3 regions of the Pseudomonas sp. NPDC077451 genome follow, and region 2 is predicted to be linked to each of the others. Evidence: predicted binding sites of a transcription regulator. Region 2 holds the regulator's gene; each other region holds the start of a gene.
What was found. Region 2 encodes sigma-54, which starts transcription at its own class of promoters, with help from an activator protein. Its sites were predicted from a motif close to ANTGGCATNNANNTTGCTNT; they were not measured.
Positions count from the first base shown of each region.

Region 1: a site for sigma-54 is predicted at 2,916-2,935, ahead of ACIGHL_RS04420 (ammonium transporter). Genes of this name have one in related genera too.
Region 3: a site for sigma-54 is predicted at 2,885-2,904, ahead of flhA (flagellar biosynthesis protein FlhA). Genes of this name have one in related genera too.

Region 1 is NZ_JBITVX010000002.1:144,963-152,221, reverse strand. It holds gene ACIGHL_RS04430 (efflux RND transporter periplasmic adaptor subunit) at 1-643, opposite strand, end outside; gene ACIGHL_RS04425 (TetR/AcrR family transcriptional regulator) at 739-1,404, shown strand; gene ACIGHL_RS04420 (ammonium transporter) at 1,474-2,682, opposite strand; gene dgt (dGTPase) at 3,029-4,525, opposite strand; gene ACIGHL_RS04410 (hypothetical protein) at 4,645-4,833, shown strand; gene ACIGHL_RS04405 (MOSC domain-containing protein) at 4,872-5,549, shown strand; gene ACIGHL_RS04400 (DUF2025 family protein) at 5,695-6,015, shown strand; partial or broken gene ACIGHL_RS04395 (methyl-accepting chemotaxis protein) at 6,140-7,204, shown strand.
Region 2 is NZ_JBITVX010000005.1:92,333-99,591, forward strand. It holds gene lptC (LPS export ABC transporter periplasmic protein LptC) at 1-526, shown strand, start outside; gene lptA (lipopolysaccharide transport periplasmic protein LptA) at 513-1,061, shown strand; gene lptB (LPS export ABC transporter ATP-binding protein) at 1,061-1,786, shown strand; gene ACIGHL_RS10340 (RNA polymerase factor sigma-54) at 1,932-3,449, shown strand; gene hpf (ribosome hibernation-promoting factor, HPF/YfiA family) at 3,529-3,837, shown strand; gene ptsN (PTS IIA-like nitrogen regulatory protein PtsN) at 3,844-4,308, shown strand; gene rapZ (RNase adapter RapZ) at 4,638-5,495, shown strand; gene ACIGHL_RS10360 (HPr family phosphocarrier protein) at 5,504-5,776, shown strand; gene pmbA (metalloprotease PmbA) at 5,873-7,219, opposite strand.
Region 3 is NZ_JBITVX010000001.1:383,547-390,805, forward strand. It holds gene fliR (flagellar biosynthetic protein FliR) at 28-807, shown strand; gene flhB (flagellar biosynthesis protein FlhB) at 844-1,980, shown strand; gene sodC (superoxide dismutase family protein) at 2,236-2,757, opposite strand; gene flhA (flagellar biosynthesis protein FlhA) at 2,962-5,082, shown strand; gene flhF (flagellar biosynthesis GTPase FlhF) at 5,099-6,376, shown strand; gene fleN (flagellar synthesis regulator FleN) at 6,468-7,259, shown strand, end outside.

The DNA.
Region 1 (7,259 bases), on a different contig from region 2:
GTTCCAGTGCCTGTTCCGGCAGGTTAATGGCCACCTCGCGTTCGCCATCGGCTGCCAGGACAAACGCCGTCTGACCAGCGCCAACCACTTGCCCCACCTCAACCCGACGCTGAGCAACCACGCCTTCGTGCGTCGCTCGCAGGATGGCGTAGCCGACTTGGTTGTTGGCCACGTCGAATTCCGCACGGGCTTGTTGCAGCCGTGCCTGTGCGGAGCGATAGGCGTTTTCAGAAGAGTCGAATTGCGAGCGACTGACCAGTTGGCGATCCATCAAGGTCTTGTAGCGCTCATGCTCGGCACGGGCGACCCGCAAGTTGGCTTCCGCCGCCGCCACCTGAGCACGCATACCCTCGAGTTGCAGTCGCACATCCTGCGGATCGAGCTTGGCCAATGGTTGGTCCTTGCTCACCCGCTCGCCGGCTTCGACCATCCGCTCCGTGACCTTGCCTGCAATGCGAAACGCCAGTTCGGGTTCGTAGCGCGCATGCACCTCGCCCGGATAGCTTTCAAAGGCCTCACTGGCAGGCTGTGGCTGAACCACCATCACCGGCCGCGTCGAGAGTTGCTCAGGCTCGCCATTGCCGCAACCGGCAAGCAAAACGAAACCAAAAACACCGAGGAAGGGCAAGGCATGTCGGAACACGTCGAATCTCTCTCTGTCGCGAGGCGGGTTCTAATACTTATACTGCGCGGTATAGTAAAAATACCGAACTCACCAGTCTAGTATTAAAAACGCCCATGACCGAAAGCTCACCCGTACCGTCTGGCCCAGGCCGTCCGAAGGACCCCGCCAAGCGCGAAGCGATCCTGGCGGCTGCCCAAACTCTGTTCCTCGGCAATGGCTATGAAGGCAGCAGCATGGACGCCATCGCCGCCGAAGCCGGCGTATCGAAGCTCACGCTGTACAGTCATTTCAAAGACAAGGAGGCGCTGTTCGGCGCTGCGGTAAAGGCAACCTGCGAGACGCGTCTGCCGCGCCGGCTGTTCGTGCTGGAGCATGGCCGTGAGTTCCGTTCGGTCCTGCTGGACATTGCCCAGGCTTTTCACGAGCTGGTCATCAGCCCCGAATCCATCGGCCTGCACCGACTGATGGTGGCAATGGCGGCGCAGAACCCGACGCTGTCGCGGATGTTCTTCGATGCAGGCCCACAGAAGCTGTTGCTCGATCTGGAGCAGCTGCTCGACCAGGCACACCGGTGCCAGTTGCTGGATGTGCCCGAGCCGATGCGCGCAGCGGAACATTTCTGTTCGTTGATTAAAGGCGCCGCTCATTTTCGTCTGCTGATCGGCTATGCCGAGCGACCGGACGCCGAAGATGGGAAGCGCCATGTCGAGGATTGCGTCGCTCTGTTCATGCGCGCCTATGCCGGCGAGACCGACACGGTCGATCGAACGGGCAGCTAAGGGATCGCACAGCGGCAATCAACCCGAATCACCAAAAGCCGGCCGCATCGTGCGGCCGGCATCCTCAAGTCAGTCGTGGCTCAACGCACCGATGCGGTGGATCGACAGGTCGGCACCGTTGAATTCTTCTTCCTGGCTCAGACGAATGCCAACAGTGGACCTGAGCACGCCGTAGACCAGGAAGCCGCCCCCGAGCGCAACCAGTACACCCAGGCCCGTGCCTATCACTTGACTGATAAGGCTGATGCCGCCCAGTCCCCCGAGGGCATGCTGACCAAAGATCCCGCAAGCCAGCCCGCCCCAAACGCCGCAGAGGCCATGCAATGGCCAGACGCCGAGCACATCGTCGATCTTCCATTTGGCCTGGGCCGCGGTGAATGCCCAGACGAACAAGGCGCCCGCTACCACACCCGTAGCCAAAGCACCGATGGGATGCATCAGGTCTGAGCCTGCGCAGACCGCTACCAGCCCAGCCAACGGCCCGTTGTGCAGAAAGCCTGGGTCGTTGCGGCCAACCGCCCATGCGGCCGCCGTTCCGCCAACCATGGCCATCAGCGAGTTGATCGCCACCAGCCCGCTGACGCCCTCAAGCGTCTGGGCACTCATCACGTTGAAGCCGAACCAGCCCACGATGAGGATCCATGATCCCAGTGCCAGGAAAGGTATGTTCGATGGGGCGAAGGCCACCAGACGGCCATCGCGGTATCGACCGTTGCGTCGACCGAGCAGAATCACCGCGCCGAAAGCGAGCCAACCTCCCATACCGTGCACCACTACCGAGCCGGCGAAATCATGGAACGGGGCACCAAACTGCGCTTCCAGCCAAGCCTGAACGCCGAAATTGCCGTTCCACATCATGCCTTCGAAGAACGGGTAGACGAACGCAACGATCAGCAAGGTAGCGCACAGCTGCGGCCCGAATTTGGCGCGCTCGGCAATGCCGCCGGAAATGATCGCCGGTATCGCTGCAGCGAACGTCAGCAAGAAGAAGAACTTGACCAGTGAATAGCCGTTTTCGGCAATAAGCTGATCCGCAGGCCGCAGAAAGGTCACACCGTATGCGACCCAATAGCCGATAAAGAAATACGCCAATGTCGAGACGGCAAAGTCGGCGATGATTTTTGACAGGGCATTGACCTGGTTTTTCAGGCGTACGGTCCCGACCTCGAGAAAGGCAAAACCGGCATGCATCGCCAGGACCATCACAGCGCCCATCAGGATGAACAGGGTATTGGCACCGTGAATCAGGACTTCTACTGCACTGCTTGGGTTATCCATCTACTACGTCCTATGGAAAGCGCACCAAAACAGCAATCCACACCAATCAAGCGCACCAACTTGCGTCACGATTGGTTGAAGGCTTGCCATCAACTGTTGCGGCGGACTTTCGAGATTGACGTCTCTCGAAAACCGAAGCGTTATTTTTCAGACACTTACGGTTAATCCCGCCTGATTTCGCAGTCGATCGTTGCGCCATTTCGGGGCTACGCTCGATCCGCACGCACCAGACAAATGCAAGCGCTATACCAACGAAACGGCAGCGCGAGCAATTTTGGCGCGTCGGAGGTGAGCTCAAGGCGAAGCGGACGATGATGCCTGCCAGAACAGCAGGCATAGACGGACGTTATAAAGCGGAGAGCGTGCGGTATTCGTCCTGTGCCAGCTGGTCGGTCATTCCGCTGACAAAGTCCTGCAACATCCGGCAGCGGTAGTAGAACTCCCACAATGGCTGCTCTTCACTGCCTTCAGGGTGCGCTTTCAGCGACCCGTGGTAGGCCTTGATCAGTTGGCTGGGCAGTCGGCGGGCAAGCATCTGCAAGTGCGGCTCGCTGCGACAACGGCCTTCCGTCAATGCCTGGAAGGTCTCCGGTGCGACAGCCAGCAGTGGCGAATAGGCGTCGAGCAGCCCTTGCAGAATCCGGTAGCCCTGCAGTTGCAAGGTTTCGACCTCTCGGTGACAGAACACCCGATCCATCGCGACATCCTTGAAGGTCTGCACGATGGCGTTGGCAAGACTTGCGTCCTCCAACAGTGCACGATCGAGCGTGCCGTCGTAAACCGCCTCGATATGCTCGATGAACTGCTGGGCGGCGTGCTGCACCAGCGGGTGTACCAGATTCACACGCAGCCAGATGAAAAATTCGCCCACCTTGTTGATCGGTTCCTTTGCAGCACGCGCTTGGGCGTACTCGACCATGCTGCGAAAACTGCGGCCGGTGTTCGCGACCGGCTCGTCGGGCGAGCCGTGTTCGGTGAATTTGGCGATTAGCAGCAGTGATAGCTGTTCGATGGTGAAGATCCCCTTCTCCACCGAGTCTTCAATATCTGCCAGGCAATAGGCGATGTCATCGGCTGCCTCCATGATGTACGCAACTGGGTGCCGCGTGCCTGGCTGCAACCCCAACGCAGCCTGCAGCTCAGCGACGAAAGGTTCCTCTGACAGGTAAAAGCCTGGCTTCTTCAGCAGATAGGCACCAGGTGTCCCCTTGGCCGGCTTAGGCGCGTAAGCGGCTCGCACGTATTTGAGCAGGCCCGCCGTCTGTGTGTAAGTCAGATTGAGCCGCAGCAGGCTGACCACCAACCGAATCGCTTGTGCATTGCCTTCGAACTGTTCGAGATCGATCAGCATGCGGCTGCGCAATCCGTTGTTGCCCTGCTCGTCCGGCACCGCCGCGTCGAACAGCTTTTCCAGGTGCCGCTTAAACCACTCACCAATGGCGAACTCGCCAAAGTGCCCGAACGGTGGATTGCCGATGTCGTGCATCAGACACGTCATTTCCACCAGGCTTTCCAATGCGCCTTCCAGCTCATCCAGGCCGTAATGCGCCGCTCGCTCACCAAGCTGCTTGTACAAGGTGCGCACGATGAAACGGCCCGTCTGCTGGACCTCAAGGGAATGCGTCAAACGACTGCGCACCGCCGCATTGCGCTCCAGCGGAAAAACTTGAGTCTTCTGCTGCAGCCGGCGCACCGCTGCGGAATTGATGATACGGCCGCGATCGCTTTCAAACTGATCAATGATCAGCGACAGCTCACCCTCTGAGGCTTTGAGACCCGATTCGACGCGTCCATAAGGTCGCTGGCGGGAAATCTTGTCCTTGAAGTTGACGGACCGCGGCATGATTCGAACTCGATTGACGACAGAACCGCGAGCCTAGCGCGGCTCGGAGGCTTTACCAAGCAATCGGGCGACAACGGGGCTCGTCGTTTAGAATCGCCCGCTCAGCTAAAGGAGCAGACATGAGCCGGTCGGAGTTTCATCAGCAACATGCCGAGCGGGCAACAGCCGAAGCGCGACGGCTATTGGAACACCGAGAGATAGTGGGTCCGCGCTGGCTGGCCTGGGTCGCCACCGAGCTGTATCAGCTGAAGCCGCCGGAGTTTGCCGCCATGGTGCGCCGAGAGCTGGCCCGACTCAACGAAGCTTGAAAAGCCCTTGCCCTTGTTCATCCAATCAGAGCACCGTCATGCAATGGCCGGTTGAAGGCCCCTTCCAACGCGACCTACTGCTGCGGCTGCCGGGCACCGAGAAGCTTTCGGGCATAGACAAGCAACGCGCCACGAATGACGTCTGGCTCGATCTCAACGGGCTGCAAGGTGACCGTGTCGCCGATCACCGTTTCCATGGCGGGCCGGATCGCAGCCTTTGCCATTACCCGGCCGATCACTACCGGCATTGGTGCAAGCTTTACCCCCACTTGCAAGCGATCGGCCCAGCCGCGTTTGGCGAGAATCTTTCAACGTTGGGCCTGGATGAACGTCAGGTCTGCATCGGGGACCGCTTTCGCTGGGGTGACGCCCTGATCGAAGTCAGCCAGCCCCGCTCGCCTTGCAGCAACCTGGACCGACGACATGACGCCCGAAGCCTAGCCCGGCAACTGGCCAAAAGCGGCAGAACCGGATGGCTGTACCGAACCCTGGAAGCTGGCGCTGTTCGCCCTGGCGCTGATCTGCATTTGATCGACAGGCCGTGCCCGACCGCCAGCGTCTTGCGCGTCTGGCGCGGATTCATGAACGGGGACATCAGCGATACCGAACTCGCCTGGCTGGCCGGTCTGTCGCCGCTTGCAAGCGAATACCGCACGCGCTTTCGTCAACGCCTGGACAGTCGACGCAGGCAACAGGATCAGGGTGCGTTGTTCTGATGACGGCAAGCGGCGTCGTGCCGCTGTTCAGACGCAACGCTGACCGCGACAATGCCTTCCATCGAGCGACCTCAAAAGTAAGGTCGCCAAGCACATCAAACGCCTGCCCTGCGTGTAAACCACCCGAATCGATACCGAGGTTTACATGAGCATCACATCCGCCGACATCTGCCAGGCCGCCGACTGCCTGCAAGGTTTTGTGGGTTTCAACGGCAAAAGCGGCAAGCACATCGTCCGGTTCAGCGAAGACTCGTTCGGCATGGATGTCGCCGATACCAGCATCACACCGGCGAGCGAATTCGTCTGGCAGACCGTCGACAACGAGTTGATGATCCTCAAGCGCGAGCTGATCCAGTTGCTGCTGGACCAGAACATCAATGATCGGTTGGCTGTCACAGAGCCGTTACTGGCGTATATGCGCAGGCGGGATCTGCCCGAGATCCAGGCGCAACGTGTCAGGCAATGATGCACAGCCACTAACGAGCGAAAACGGAGTCAAGTCATCAGACAACCGCCTCAAGTATTGGCAGATCGGGCCGATGTCATTGTACGACCCATCGTCATCGGCACTGCCAGCCTGAGGAACAACAATGAAAAATCTCAAAGTCAGCTACAAGCTGGCGCTGGGCTTCGCTGCGGTATTGCTGCTCACCATCTGCGTTGCCGCTATCGGCGTGCTCAGCATGGACGCCCTGATTTCACGAAGCGATAAAGCGCAAACCGCTGAAAACCTGCTCAACGAGGCCAATCAGATACGCTATGCGCAGGTGCGCTTCGAAGAGCGTGGCGACCAGAAGTACGTCGCTCAGGTCACCGACTCGGTGGCTAAAATCGCTCAGCTTGTAGAGCAGAAAAAGGCCAGCTTTTCGGAGCCGCAGGACCGCGAGTATCTGCAAGCCATCGTCAACCAGGCTCGGGACTACCAGGCAGCATTTGAGAACCTCGTCGCGCTGCATGCACTGAAAAAGCAGACGCGTGCCAACTGGGTCGATGCTGGCAACACCACCGACAAGCTGATTGCCAATCTGGAACAACGCTGGAACGGCGTCCAGGGGAACCCGGTCCTGCACCCGACCAGCGACATCGCCAACATTGCCCTAATGACCACCGAGCTTTCCAAGCAGAACCGCCTGCTGCGCTTCACCGTGCGCGGTTATCTGATGGAAGAATCCGAAGCCGCCCTGCAGACCCTGAGCCAGCAATTCGAGGCGTTGAACGCGGCCATTTCACCGCTGGAAGAAGAGCTGATCGGCCCTCAAGCCGAAAGCCTGAAAACGCTCAAGGCCAGCGCTACCGAGTACGTCGATCTGGTAAAGAAGCTGCCGCCCATCGTAGCCAGCCAACAACAGGCGCGTCAGGACATGGAGGCCATTTTTGCCAAGCTCTACGACCAGGCCCGCAGCATCATCTCCAGCCAGACGGAGAAAAGCGCCAATGATGCCCAGACGAAGAAGATTCAGGTCATCGGCATCACCTTGGCGGCGGTTGTCCTGGGCGTCCTGATCGGCTGGCTGATCGTCCGTCAGATTACGCAGCCACTCAACCAGGCAGTGCAGATCGCCGAGCGCATCGGCGCTGGCGACATGACCGGTCAGGCTCCGGAGCCGCGCCATGACGAGTTCGGCCAATTGCTTCAGGCACTGAGCAAGACGCGCGGTAACCTGCAAACGCTGATCGGGCATATCGGCGGCATCACCACGCAGCTGGCCA
Region 2 (7,259 bases):
GCTTCTGATCGCGATTGGCTACTGGAACATTCGCCCCGAGAGCTTCATGCAGGACGCTCCAGCGACACAGGGTCAAGAGTCGCCCATCGACTTCTACGTCACCAACTCCCGCACCGTGCAATACCAGCCGGACGGCAAGCGCAACTATGAGCTGACTGCCGAAAAGGTGGAGCATATCAAGGCCAGCGATGTCAGCTTGCTGACCCGCCCCGACCTTCGGTCCTTTCGAGGTTCCGAGCTACCGTGGCACGTCACCAGCGAGCGCGGCGAAGTGGGCCCGCAGGGCGAGCAAGTCGAGCTGATCGACAACGTCAGGATCGAACGCAATGACGCCAAAGGCCGCCCGACGATCATTACCACCAGCAGGATGACGGTGCTCCCCGAGAAGGATTATGCCGAGACCCGCCAACCCGTTAGAATCATCGCCGCAAACGGTGTAACGACCGCTACGGGCATGAAAGCGTATCTAGATGAAGGCAGGATGCTCCTGCTATCCAACGTAAGAGGCCAGCATGAGCTGCGTTAAGACCCTCCCCCTTTTGATCGGTTTGACTATCTTCCTGCTCGGTTCGAACGCCCATGCGCTCCCAGAGGACCGCAACCAGCCTATCCGTGTGCAGGCCGACACCGCCGAACTGGACGACCGACAGGGCGTCGCCGTGTATCGCGGCGATGTGGTCATCACCCAAGGCACCATGAAAATTACTGGCGACACGGTCACCATCACCCAGGCCGAAAACGGTGATGTCGAGGTTTTCACCGCCATCGGCAAGCCGGCCTACTACGAGCAGAAACCAGCGGTAGACAAGGAAATCGTCACGGCCTATGGGCTAACCATCCAGTATTTCGCCGCGAACGAAAGGATCGTGCTGATCGACCAGGCCAAGGTCGTGCAGGAAGGCAACACTTTCGAAGGCGAAAAGATCGTCTATGACACCCAGAGGCAGATCGTCAATGCTGGTCGCGCCACCAATACTGATGTCACCACTCCACGCCCTCGTGTGGACATGGTCATCCAGCCGCGTAATAAAGATCAGCCGGCAACGGAGCAGACCGAGTAATGGCAATTCTCAAGGCCCAGCATTTAGCTAAGAGCTATAAGAGTCGTCAGGTCGTGCGTGATGTCAGTCTCTCCATCGAAAGCGGCCAGATCGTGGGCCTGCTGGGCCCAAATGGTGCCGGCAAGACCACCTGCTTCTACATGATCGTCGGTTTGGTAAAAGCGGATCAGGGCCGGGTCCTGATCGATGACCAGGACGTGACGCACCTGCCCATGCACGGCCGAGCCCGAGCCGGTATTGGCTATCTGCCGCAGGAAGCCTCGATCTTTCGCAAGCTGTCGGTAGCCGACAACATTATGGCGATCCTTGAAACGCGCAAGGACCTTGATCGCAGCGGTCGGCAACAAGCCCTCGAAGGCCTGCTGCAGGAGTTTCACATTCACCACATCCGTGACAGCCTCGGCATGAGCCTGTCCGGTGGCGAACGACGCCGCGTCGAGATAGCCCGCGCCCTGGCCACGGCACCCAAGTTCATTCTTCTTGACGAACCCTTCGCAGGCGTCGACCCCATCTCGGTCGGCGACATCAAGCAGATCATTCATCACCTGAAGGCCAAGGGCATCGGCGTCCTGATCACCGATCACAACGTCCGCGAAACGCTGGATATCTGCGAAACCGCCTACATCGTCAACGACGGTCAATTGATCGCCGAAGGCGACGCAGAGACCATCTTGGCCAACCAGCTGGTCAAGGAAGTCTATCTGGGACACGAATTCCGACTTTGAAGTCGTTTTTTCTGCCCGGACGAACCTACAGGGCTAGGCAAAGGCTTCAATGGCAGGCATATAATTTGCTTACACGGGCGCGCGGCGCCAGCGAAATCGGAACAGGCGCGGTTGCGCCGGCAAAAAAGGTTCGAAGTCCTCTGCCATGAAACCATCGCTAGTCCTGAAGATGGGCCAGCAGCTGACGATGACACCGCAGCTGCAACAAGCCATACGATTGCTCCAGCTATCCACGCTTGATCTCCAACAAGAGATTCAGGAAGCGCTGGATTCCAATCCCATGCTCGAGCGCGAAGAAGACGGGGATGATTTCGACAACTCCGATCCGATGGCCGAGTCTGTCGAAAAGAAAAGCGAAAGCCCTTCGACTGACTCAACCGTGCAAAGCGAGCCGGACAACAATTACGAGGAGCCCATCAACACGGTGGAGAACCTCGAAGAAGGCGACTGGGGCGACCGCATCCCAAATGAGCTGCCGGTAGACACCGCTTGGGAAGACATCTATCAGACCAGCGCCAGCAGCTTGCCGAGCAGCGATGACGATGAGTGGGATTTCACCAGCCGGACCTCTAGCGGCGAAAGCCTGCAAAGCCATCTGCTCTGGCAACTCAACCTCGCACCGATGAGCGATACCGACCGTCTCATCGCGGCCACCCTGATCGATTGTATCAATCCACAGGGTTATCTCGACGAAACGCTTGAAGAAGTACTCGAGTCGTTTGACCCCGAGCTTGAAATCGAACTCGACGAGATCGAGGTGGTGCTGCGCCGAATTCAGCAGTTCGAGCCCGCAGGCATCGGAGCGCGTGACCTGCGTGAATGCCTGCTGCTGCAGCTTCGTCAACTGCCCGAACGCACCGAGTGGCTGAGTGAGGCCATCCGGCTGGTGAGTGACCACCTGGATATTCTTGGCGGGCGCGATTACAGCTTGCTGATGCGCAGGATGAAGCTCAAAGAAGACGAACTGCGCCAGATCATCGACTTGATTCAAACGCTCAATCCACGCCCCGGCTCTCAGATCGAAGCGGGTGAGCCCGAATATGTGGTGCCTGACGTTATCGTGCGCAAGCACAATGGCCGCTGGTTGGTGGAACTGAATCAGGAGGCAATGCCTCGCCTGAGGGTAAACGCGCAATACGCCGGGTTCGTCAAACGGGCCGATTCAAGCGCGGATAACACCTTCATGCGAAACCAGCTGCAAGAAGCACGCTGGTTCATCAAAAGCCTGCTCAGCCGCAACGAAACGCTGATGAAGGTGGCCACCCAGATCGTCGAGCATCAGCGGGGCTTTTTCGAGCACGGCGACGAGGCCATGAAGCCGCTAGTGCTGTACGACATCGCCGAAGCGGTGGGTATGCATGAGTCGACCATTTCGCGGGTCACGACGCAAAAGTTCATGCACACGCCCCGGGGCATCTATGAACTCAAATATTTCTTTTCGAGCCATGTGAGCACTGCCGAAGGCGGCGAGTGCTCGTCCACTGCCATCCGCGCAATCATCAAGAAACTGGTGGCCGCGGAAAACCAGAAAAAGCCATTGAGCGACAGCAAGATCGCTGGTCTACTGGAGGAACAGGGGATTCAGGTCGCACGCCGCACCGTCGCAAAGTACCGCGAATCACTCGGTATCGCGCCATCCAGCGAGCGCAAGCGGCTGATGTAACACCAGAGCACTGGTCGAGTTCTTCCGAATGGCGGGCTTGCTGCCCACCAATCCGCATGTGGCAAAAAGGAGATGCAGTATGCAAGTCAACATCACTGGCCTTCACCTGGAAATCACAGAACCCCTGCGTGACTACGTCGAAGAGAAATTCGAGCGGTTAGAACGGCATTTCGATCGCATCATTGCCATTCAAGTCGTTCTTCAAGTCGAGAAGCTGAGGCAGAAGGCCGAAGCGACCTTACATGTAGCTGGCCGCGAAGTTGTCGCTAACGCCGAGCACAGCGACATGTACGCCGCGATCGATCTGCTTGCGGACAAGCTCGATCGGCAGCTCATCAAGCACAAAGAAAAACAGCTCGACCACCATCAGGGCGCCCTGGCTCGCTAACCCATCATGATCCGAATCGAAAATATCCTAACCCCCGGCCGCGCCCTAGTGGGCGTACCGGGCGGCAGCAAGAAGCGCGTACTGGAGCAGATCGCCAAGGTGCTTGGTGGGGATCTGCCAGATCTTGATAGCCAAGCGATCTTTGAAAGCTTCATCGCCCGCGAGAAGCTTGGCTCAACCGGCTTCGGCAATGGCATTGCTATCCCGCACTGCCGTATGCCCGGCTGCACATCGCCGCTCAGTGCAGTGCTGAGACTCGATACACCAGTAGATTTCGATGCAATCGACGGCGCTCCCGTCGATCTATTGTTCGTATTGCTGGTGCCAGAAGCAGCCACCGATGAACATCTGGAGCTGCTTCGCCAGATTGCCAGCATGCTGGATCGCGAAGAGGTCCGTGAACGGCTGCGCGGGACCACGTCGGGACAGGAACTGTATCAGGCTGTGATGGATATTCAGAACGGTCGTTAGTTGGCCGTCCGGGACAACATAAGCGGTGGCTGGCAATCCCAACCACCGGGTTCCCTGGAACAAAGCCTAAGGCTGGACCGAGGTTAACAGACGGAAAAACGCACCTTGATTGGCTATCGATGCGTTCTGGCTGGGGTCGAGGCCGTGGCTGTTTTAACGAGACATGTCTACTCGAGTAGTTTCCCAACAGCCTGCTAGGACAGAGCAATATTCTGTCGCCCTAAGCTGAGTGAGGAAAGAAACGTGCCCCTTATCTGCCAATACACACCCTGCCGGCGCGACGCGAAAAAAGGTTTTCGAGGCCAAGCCTTGCTGAATGGAACAGTTCGATGCGGTTGATCATCGTCAGTGGGCGCTCTGGATCGGGCAAGAGCACTGCGCTAAATGTCCTTGAAGACAATGGTTTCTACTGTATCGACAACCTTCCCGCCGGCCTTCTGCCAGAGCTGGCAGAAAGGGCACTGTTGCACACAGAGCTGCTGCAGCCACAAGTCGCGGTATCTATCGATGCGCGCAACCTGCCGAGTCAACTGAAACGCTTTCCCGAGCTGCTCGAAGATGTCCGTGCCCGATATATCCAGTGCGATGTACTGTATCTCGATGCCGCCGACGAGACATTGCTTAAGCGCTTTTCGGAGACCCGTAGGCGGCATCCGCTGACCAACCAGAACCGCTCCCTGGCCGAAGCCATCCGTGACGAAGAACTGCTTCTGGCGCCTATCATCGATCACGCCGACCTGAAGATCGACACCACGCACCTGAATCTTTATCAGCTGCGAGACACGCTGAAGCTTCGCCTGCTGGACAAGCCAGAGCCGGGTACGGCTTTTCTCTTCGAGTCCTTTGGCTTTAAACGTGGCATGCCGGTTGACGCCGATCTGGTATTCGATGTGCGTTGCCTGCCGAATCCTTACTGGAAGGCCGATCTGCGCGATTTTTCGGGGCTGGATCAGCCTGTTGTCGATTATCTCGCTGCACAAACGGACGTCGAGGAAATGTTCCAAGACATCCTGGCCTACTTGAGCAAGTGGCTTCCCCGCTTCGCCGCCAGCAACCGCGCCTATGTCACGGTCGCCATTGGCTGCACCGGTGGGCACCACCGCTCGGTCTATCTGGCCGAGCGGCTCGGTCATGCGCTGCGCGCACCTCTAAAGAACGTCCAGGTCCGCCACCGCGACCTGGCTTAGGAATACACATGCCGTCGTGCGAAATCACCATCATCAACAAGCTCGGTCTGCATGCCCGGGCAGCTGCCAAGTTTGTCGGCGTTGCTAATCGATTCCCTTGCGACATCCGATTGGGGCGCTGCCCCTCCAGCCTCATAGATGGCAAAAGCATCATGGCGGTGATGATGCTCGCTGCCAGTAAAGGCACCCGTTTGCACGTGCAGACAGAGGGCGAGCAGGAGCATGAAGCGCTCCAGGCGCTGATCGCCCTGATCGAAGACTATTTCGAAGAAGGCGAATAGCAAGCGGCAAACGCGGCCGATAACAAGGGCTTCAGGCCAGATAACGCCAGGTGTTCTCCTGTACGTTATCTTTTCGCTTTGCTTGCTACTGATTATCTACTGACCCGCCACCTTCATGCGCTCGATCAGCACCGACCCGGTGTGAATGCTGCTGCGCGACTCGACGTCACAGCCAACCGCAACGATCTGCCGGAACATGTCCCGCAGGTTTCCCGCGATGGTGACCTCCTGCACCGGAAACTGAATCTCGCCGTTCTCGACCCAATAACCACCGGCGCCGCGCGAATAGTCACCCGTCACCAGGTTCAGGCCCTGGCCCATCAGCTCGGTGACCAACAGCCCACGCCCCATACGGCGGATCAATGCGGCCTGGTCTTCATCACCTTGGGTGACGAAAAGGTTGTGTACCCCACCCGCATTCGCAGTACTGGGCATGCCCAGCTTGCGCCCGGAATAGGTGCCAAGCACATAAGAGACCAGCTTGCCATTCTCGACGAACGGCTTGGCATAGGTCGCCAGGCCATCGCCGTCATAAGCCGAACTGGCCAGCCCGCGAGGCAGATGCGGACGTTCGTCGAGATTCAGCCACTCAGGAAACAGCGTCTGCCCCAGTGCGCCTTCTAGATAGGACGAGTTTCGATAGAGATTCCCGCCAGAGATCGCCGCGAGAAAATGTCCAAATAGCCCCGTCGCGAGGTCCGCGGAAAACAACACCGGCACATCGCAGGTCGGTACAGGGCGCGCACCGAGCCGGCGAACGGCACGCTCGGCGGCACGCCGGCCAATCGACTCAGCAGAGGCCAGGTCAGCTGCCACACGCGAGACATCGTAGTGATAATCCCGCTGCATCTGCCCGTCGGCCTCGGCAATCATCACGCTGCTGAGGCTGTGACGAGAACTGCAATAAGCACCGATGAAGCCATTGCTGTTGCCATAACCACGGCACCCCTGGTGGGTGCTCAGGCTGGTGCCGTCGGCGTTGAGAATGCGTTTGTCCGTAGCGAAAGCCGCCGCCTCGCAACTGAGCGCCAGCTCGATGGCTTCGTCAGGAGAGATCCCCCAAGGATGATAGAGATCCAGGTCCGGCACCTCCTTCGCCATCAACGCCGGATCAGCAAGCCCGGCAAACTCGTCGGCAGACGCGTGTTTGGCGATCGCCAAAGCAGCCGCTACGGTTTCGCGGACCGCTTCGTCGCCGCTGCCAGTCGTGCTCGCCGAGCCTTTGCGCTGGCCGACGTAAAGCGTGATGCCGAAGCCCTGATCGCGATTGAATTCGACCGTTTCCACTTCCCGCTGGCGGACCGTTGTGGACAGGCCCTGCTCCATCGAGACGGAGACTTCGCAGGCACTAGCACCTTGTCGGCTGGCCTCCTCTAAGATCTTCTCGACCTTTTCACGCAAGCCTGGCAACGCATGCGGACCGATCCCCTCGACTTCACTCATACATACTCCAACAACTGATTCGATCAAGTTGCAGCCAGCG
Region 3 (7,259 bases), on a different contig from region 2:
TCGATACCTCGCGCCAGGTGCGCGCCCGTGCTTGAACTCAGCGATGCGCAGATCGGCGCCTGGGTCGGGCAGTTTCTGCTGCCGTTGTTTCGCATTGCGGCACTGCTGATGAGCATGCCGATCATCGGTACTCAGTTGGTGCCGATGCGGGTTCGGCTCTATCTGGCGGTCGCGATTGCGGTCGTCCTCGTGCCTGGGCTGCCAGCAGTACCGATGGTGGACGCGCTGAGCGGGCAGGCGCTGGTGTTGATTGCGGAGCAGATCCTGATCGGGGTCATGCTGGGCTTCGTGCTTCAGCTGTTCTTTCAGGTGTTCATCGTGTCCGGACAACTGCTTGCCATGCAGATGGGTTTGGGCTTCGCGTCGATGATCGATCCGGCTAATGGTGTTTCGGTGCCGGTGATCGGCCAGTTCTTCAATATGCTGGTGATTCTGCTGTTCTTTGCGATGAATGGGCACTTGGTGGTGCTGGAAATCCTCACCGAAAGCTTCGTTACCCTGCCGATCGGCGGCTGGCTGGTTGGCACCAACCATTTCTGGGAAGTGGCCGGCAAGCTGGGCTGGGTGCTCGGCGCCGGCCTGTTGTTGGTACTGCCAGCAATCACGGCACTGCTTGTGGTCAACCTGGCGTTCGGCCTGATGACCCGCGCTGCGCCGCAGCTGAACATTTTTTCGATCGGTTTTCCGCTAACGCTAGTGCTCGGCTTGATCATCGTCTGGATCGGCATGGCCGACATTCTTGCCCAATACCAGACCTTCGTCAGTGAAGCCTTGGCGATGCTGCGCGAACTGATCGGTCTACGCTGATGCTGATTCGTTCCTTAATGCTGCCGGAGGCCGTACATGGCTGAGAGCGAAAGCGGTGCCGATAAAAGCGAGGAACCCACGGAGAAACGCATCCGTGAGTCCCGTGAAAAAGGCCAGCTGGCCCGCTCTCGTGAATTGAACACCGTGGCGGTAACGTTGGGTGGCATTGGCGGTTTATTGGCGTCTGGTGGCAGCCTGGCTGGCAGCCTGATTGCCATCATGCAGGGCAGCTTCGAGCTCAGCCGCGAAACCCTGCTGGACGAAGCCTCCATGGTGAGGCTGTTGATGGGGAGCGGCATGATTGCGCTGGAAGCCATCATGCCGCTGCTGATCGTGCTGCTGCTCGTCTCGATCATCGGCCCGATTTCGCTGGGTGGCTGGCTTTTCTCAGCCAAGGCGATGGCACCCAAGTTCAGTCGTATGAACCCCGGGCCAGGCCTCAAACGGATGTTCTCGACCAAAGCGCTGGTCGAGCTGCTGAAGGCACTGGGCAAATTTCTCGTTGTTTTGTCGGTGGCGCTGGCCGTGCTCAGTGCCTATCAGGACGACCTGCTGTCGATCGCCAAGCAGCCGCTGGATCTGGCCATCATGCACAGTGTCGAGGTGGTCGGCTGGTGCGCGCTGTGGATGGCCTGCGGGCTGATTTTGATTGCCGCGGTGGATGTCCCTTTCCAGCTTTGGGACAACAAGCAGAAGCTGATGATGACCAAGCAGGAAGTGCGCGACGAGTACAAGGACAGCGAGGGTAAGCCCGAGGTCAAATCGCGGATTCGACAGCTGCAGCGCGATGCTGCCCAACGCCGGATGATGCAGGCCGTCCCTGACGCCGATGTGGTCATCACCAACCCGACCCACTTCGCCGTAGCGTTGAAATACGACGGCAGCAAAGGCGGGGCGCCAATGCTGGTGGCCAAGGGTGGGGATTTTGTCGCTCTGAAGATTCGCGAAATCGCCAACGAGCATAAGGTGACGGTGCTTGAGTCCCCTGCGCTGGCGCGAGCAGTGTACTACTCAACCGAACTCGACCGGGAAATTCCAGCGGGGCTGTACCTCGCTGTGGCCCAGGTACTGGCGTACGTATATCAGCTACGCCAGTACCGCTCCGGCAAGGGCAAGCGGCCAGATCCGTTGAGCAGTCTGCCCATTCCACCGGACTTGCGCCGCGATGAATGATCGAGTGGGAATACGCTCGGTGTGAAGTTTGGTGTTTCGAGGTTTGAAACGTTGGGCGTGGAGCCGTCCGGTAGGTTAGTTCGCCGTCCTCCGTGTTCATCTTCTTGGCGGGTTGAGCCGTCCTACCGGACTGGTGGGCTGAAGCCCACCCTACGGCGGTCATCATTCGACTTGTACCCGGCAGGGTGGGCTTCAGCCCACCAATGCGGATCTCCGGGTCGCAGAGGCCCAGCCCGACTGAAGCCTGAAGCCGCGTTACTCGATCACGCCGCAGGCCACCCGAGCGCCGCCACCGCCGAGCGGTTTGGGTTCATCAGAATAGTTGTCGCCGCCTTCGTGAACCATCAATGCATGCCCTTTGAGATCGCCGAGGCTCTTCAGGCGCGGCGCCAGGACTGGTTGGTTGGCATTGCCCTCGGCATCAACCACCAGGACGGGCAGGTCACCCATGTGTCCCTCACCCCAAGGTTCGCCATGCTTGCCAGCGTTCTTCGGATCCCAGTGGCCGCCGGCTGCAACGGCTGCGGCCTGCTTGCCGTCTTTCTCTGCAGGCTGGCAGCTGCCATTGGCGTGGACGTGGAAGCCATGCGCGCCGGCGTTCAGGCCTGACAGATTCGGACGAAATACAAGACCCTGATCGGTGGTTTCGATCTTCACAGTGCCGACAGAGCTGGCAACGCCTTGATCGTTGACCTTGTTCATTTCGACTGAAAGGGTTTCGGCCTGCACGCCAACCGCGGCGCAGCTAGCCATTGCAGCGATTAACCACTGTTTCATAGCACGCTCCTGTTTGACTGAAGGAGGGCAGCGTCACGCCACCCGTCGACTGTCTGACTGCCTCAGCCCAGGCGCGTTCGATTGGCCCGTCGTGGGCGGATGGGGCCGTATCGATGCGGGATCAAAAATTGGACTCCTTCTTGCTATAGCTCGAACAGGATGCGTTTTCGCGTCAATTCTTTGTTCTTGTCTGACGGGGTCTACGTGGATCGCACGCAACTCATCAATTTCGGCAATGGCCTAGCGGGCGCAGGGCGGGGCAACCTGGGTGTGCCGCTGCTGTTGCTGGTGATGATGGGCATGATGATGTTGTCGGTGCCGCCGTTCCTCCTGGATCTGCTGTTCACCTTCAACATCGCCTTGTCGATCGTCGTGCTGCTGGTCAGCGTCTATGCATTGCGGCCGTTGGATTTCGCCGTGTTCCCAACGATTCTGCTGGTCGCCACGCTGATGCGTCTCGCGCTCAACGTGGCGTCGACGCGGGTGGTGCTGATTAACGGCCATGAGGGCGGATCGGCGGCGGGCCATGTAATCGAGGCCTTCGGTAACGTGGTAATCGGCGGCAACTACGTCGTCGGTATCGTCGTCTTCGCGATCCTGATGATCATCAACTTCGTCGTGGTCACCAAGGGCGCCGGCCGAATCTCCGAAGTCAGCGCGCGCTTCACCCTCGACGCCATGCCTGGCAAGCAAATGGCGATTGACGCCGACCTCAACGCCGGATTGATCGATCAATCCGAAGCCAAATTGCGCCGTGTCGAAGTTGCCTCCGAGGCGGACTTCTACGGCTCCATGGACGGTGCCAGCAAGTTTGTGCGCGGCGATGCCATTGCGGGCCTGCTGATCCTGTTCATCAACCTGATTGGTGGCGTCGGCATTGGCATGGTTCAACATGGGATGAGCTTCAGTGAAGCCGGCCAGGTATATGCACTGCTGACCATCGGTGACGGCCTCGTCGCTCAGATCCCGTCGTTGTTGCTGTCGACCGCTGCAGCCATCATGGTGACCCGCGTCACCAGCTCCGAAGACATGGGGCAGCAGATCAACCGGCAGATGTTCGCATCGCCGAAAGCACTGGCGGTATCGGCAGGCATCATGATTGCCATGGGCCTGGTGCCTGGCATGCCACACATGTCCTTCCTTGGTCTCGGTGGTGCCGCCGCCGGCGCCGCCTACTGGATCTGGCATCGCAAGAATCAGGTCACGCAAAAGGCCGAACAGGACGTGCAGAAGCAGCAGGAAATGCTCCCTGCCCAGCGTACAGCTGAGACCAAAGAGCTGGGCTGGGATGATGTGACAGCGGTGGACATGGTCGGTCTGGAGGTCGGTTACCGGCTCATTCCGCTGGTCGACCGCAATCAGGGTGGACAGCTGCTGGCTCGAATCAAGGGTGTGCGCAAGAAGCTGTCCCAGGACCTCGGATTTTTAATGCCGTCGGTGCATATTCGCGACAATCTTGACTTGCTGCCCAACGCCTATCGCTTGACGCTGATGGGTGTAAGCCTGGCGGAAGCAGAGGTGTACCCGGATCGTGAGTTGGCGATCAATCCGGGTCAGGTTTTCGGCCCGCTCAACGGCATCGCCGCCAAGGATCCGGCCTTCGGCCTGGAAGCGGTGTGGATCGAGGCCAGCCAGCGCGATCAGGCGCAGTCGCTCGGCTACACGGTGGTCGACGCCAGCACCGTAGTGGCGACCCACCTCAACCAGATACTGCACAAGCATGCCCATGAACTGCTCGGCCACGAGGAGGTTCAGCAACTGCTGCAGTTGCTGGCAAAGAGCTCACCCAAGCTTGCCGAGGAACTGGTGCCTGGGATGATCTCGCTGTCTACGTTGCTTAAAGTCCTGCAGGCGCTGCTACAGGAGCAGGTGCCGGTGCGTGACATCCGAACCATCGCTGAGGCCATCGCCAACGTTGCCGCCAAGAGTCAAGATCCCGCCGCGATGGTGGCTGCGGTACGTGTCGCGCTGTCACGTGCAATCGTGCAAAACGTTGTCGGGCTTGAGCCGCAGCTGCCTGTCATCACGCTTGAACCCAGGTTGGAACAGATATTGCTCAATAGCCTTCAGAAGGCAGGACAAGGCTCGGAAGATGGCATCCTCCTCGAGCCGGGAATGGCCGAAAAGTTGCAACGTTCTCTGGTAGAAGCGGCACAGCGTCAAGAAATGTTAGGTAAGCCGGCGATTTTGCTGGTGGCAGGTCCGGTCCGCGCGATGCTGTCGCGATTCGCCCGGCTCGCTGTACCGAACATTCATGTCCTGGCCTATCAAGAAATACCGGATAACAAGCAGGTCACCATCGTTTCGACGGTGGGTCAGAATTAACTGAGGGCTACAGGCCATGCAGGTCAAACGTTTCTTCGCAGCCGACATGCGTATCGCCATGAAGATGATTCGTGACGAGCTGGGCGCCGATGCCGTGATCACGGGAAACCGTCGGGTCGCTGGTGGCGTCGAGTTGACCGCAGTGCTTGATTATCCGATGGAGTCGGCGGCGGCGAAGCAGCCGAACCCGGCCCTGGAAGCCGAGCTGCGCAAGACTCAGGCTCGTCTTGCCAGCGCGCATGCCGAAATGAGCGCGCCATCGCGTGGTTCGGTCGGCCAGGATCGTCAGCTGCTTGACGAAAAGCCGGCTGCGGCTGCCCAAGCAGCTCCGGTTGCCGCAACTTCGTCGTTCGAGTCGCGTGCGGTCGAGGCGATGCAGTCAGAGCTACAGGGGCTGCGCGAACTGATCGAAGTGCAGCTCGGTTCGATTGCCTGGGGACAGGAGCAGAGCCGCCGTCCCCAACAGGCTGGCCTCTGGCGCCGCCTGCAGCGCATCGGTCTGCCTGCCGAACTGTCGCGCGCCTTGTTGGAAAAGGTTTCGACCGTATCGGAGCCACGCCAGGCCTGGCGGATGTTGTTGGCGTATCTGGCGCAATCGATCAAGGTCAGCAAGGTCGAGCCGCTGGAAGAGGGCGGCGTCATTGCCCTGGTCGGCCCGGCCGGTGCCGGCAAGACCACTACGCTGGCCAAGCTCGCGGCGCGTTACGTGCTCAAGCACGGCCCGCAGAGCATCGCTTTGGCGAGCATGGATAACTACCGCATCGGTGCTCAGGAACAGCTGAAAACCCTGGGAAGGATTCTCGACGTTCCGGTCATTCAGCTGGACCCCAGCCAGCCCTTGAGCAAAACCTTGGCGCCGCTAGCCCGTAAGCGCCTGATCCTTGTCGACACCGCCGGCCTGCCAGCGGGTGACTCGATGATGAAGGTGCAACTCGAGGCCCTGGCGGACCGCGGCATCAAAGCGAAGAATTACCTGGTCCTGCCTGCAACCAGCCAGAGTCAGGTGCTCAAGGCCACCTGGCACAACTACCGTCGTTGCGGGCTGGCTGGCTGCATTCTGACTAAACTGGATGAAGCCGGGAGCTTGGGTGACGTACTTGGTCTTATCATCAGTCAGCACCTGCCCATCGCTTACCTCGCTGATGGGCCGCGCATTCCTGATGACCTGCATCTGCCACGCAGTCACCAGTTGGTCAGCCGCGCGGTGAGCCTGCAATCGGAAGAGGCTCCTAGCGAGGAAACCATGGCTGACATGTTCTCCGATCTGTACAACGGTTCTAGGAAGGTCGGATGAACGCAATGCTCCGAGAGACACACAAAGAAGACGCGTTCCCGCTGAACGCATCGATGGCCCAAGGGCTCCAGCAAGAGATAGGCGTGTGAAAATGGGTATGCATCCCGTACAGGTTATTGCAGTGACCGGCGGCAAGGGTGGCGTCGGCAAGACCAACGTGTCGGTCAATCTGGCCTTGGCGCTGGCCGATCTCGGGCGTCGAGTGGTATTGCTCGACGCTGACCTTGGTCTGGCTAACGTCGACGTGTTGCTCGGCCTGACGACAAAACGCACCCTGGCCGATGTCATTTCCGGTGAATGCGACCTGCGCGATGTGCTGATTCAGGGGCCGGGCGGCATACGTGTTGTTCCGGCCGCTTCCGGCACTCAGAGCATGGTGCAGCTGTCGACGCTTCAACATTCTGGCCTCATCCAGGCTTTCAGCGACATCGGCGATGATATCGATGTGCTGATCATCGACACCGCCGCTGGCATTGGTGACGGTGTGGTGAGCTTTGTTCGCGCCGCGCAGGAAGTGTTGCTGGTGGTCACCGACGAGCCCACGTCAATCACCGATGCCTATGCGCTGATCAAACTGCTCAATCGTGACTACGGCATCAGCCGCTTCCGGGTCTTGGCCAACATGGCCCATGCGCCGCAGGAAGGGCGCAACCTGTTTGCCAAGCTGACCAAGGTGACTGAGCGCTTCCTCGACGTGGCGCTGCAGTACGTCGGCGCCATCCCGTATGACGAAGCGGTGCGCAAGGCTGTGCAGAAGCAGCGCGCCGTTTATGAGGCCTACCCGCGCGCAAAGTGCTCGCTGGCGTTCAGGGCTATCGCGCAGAAGGTGGACACTTGGCCGTTGCCGGCAACGCCACGCGGTCATCTGGAGTTCTTTGTGGAG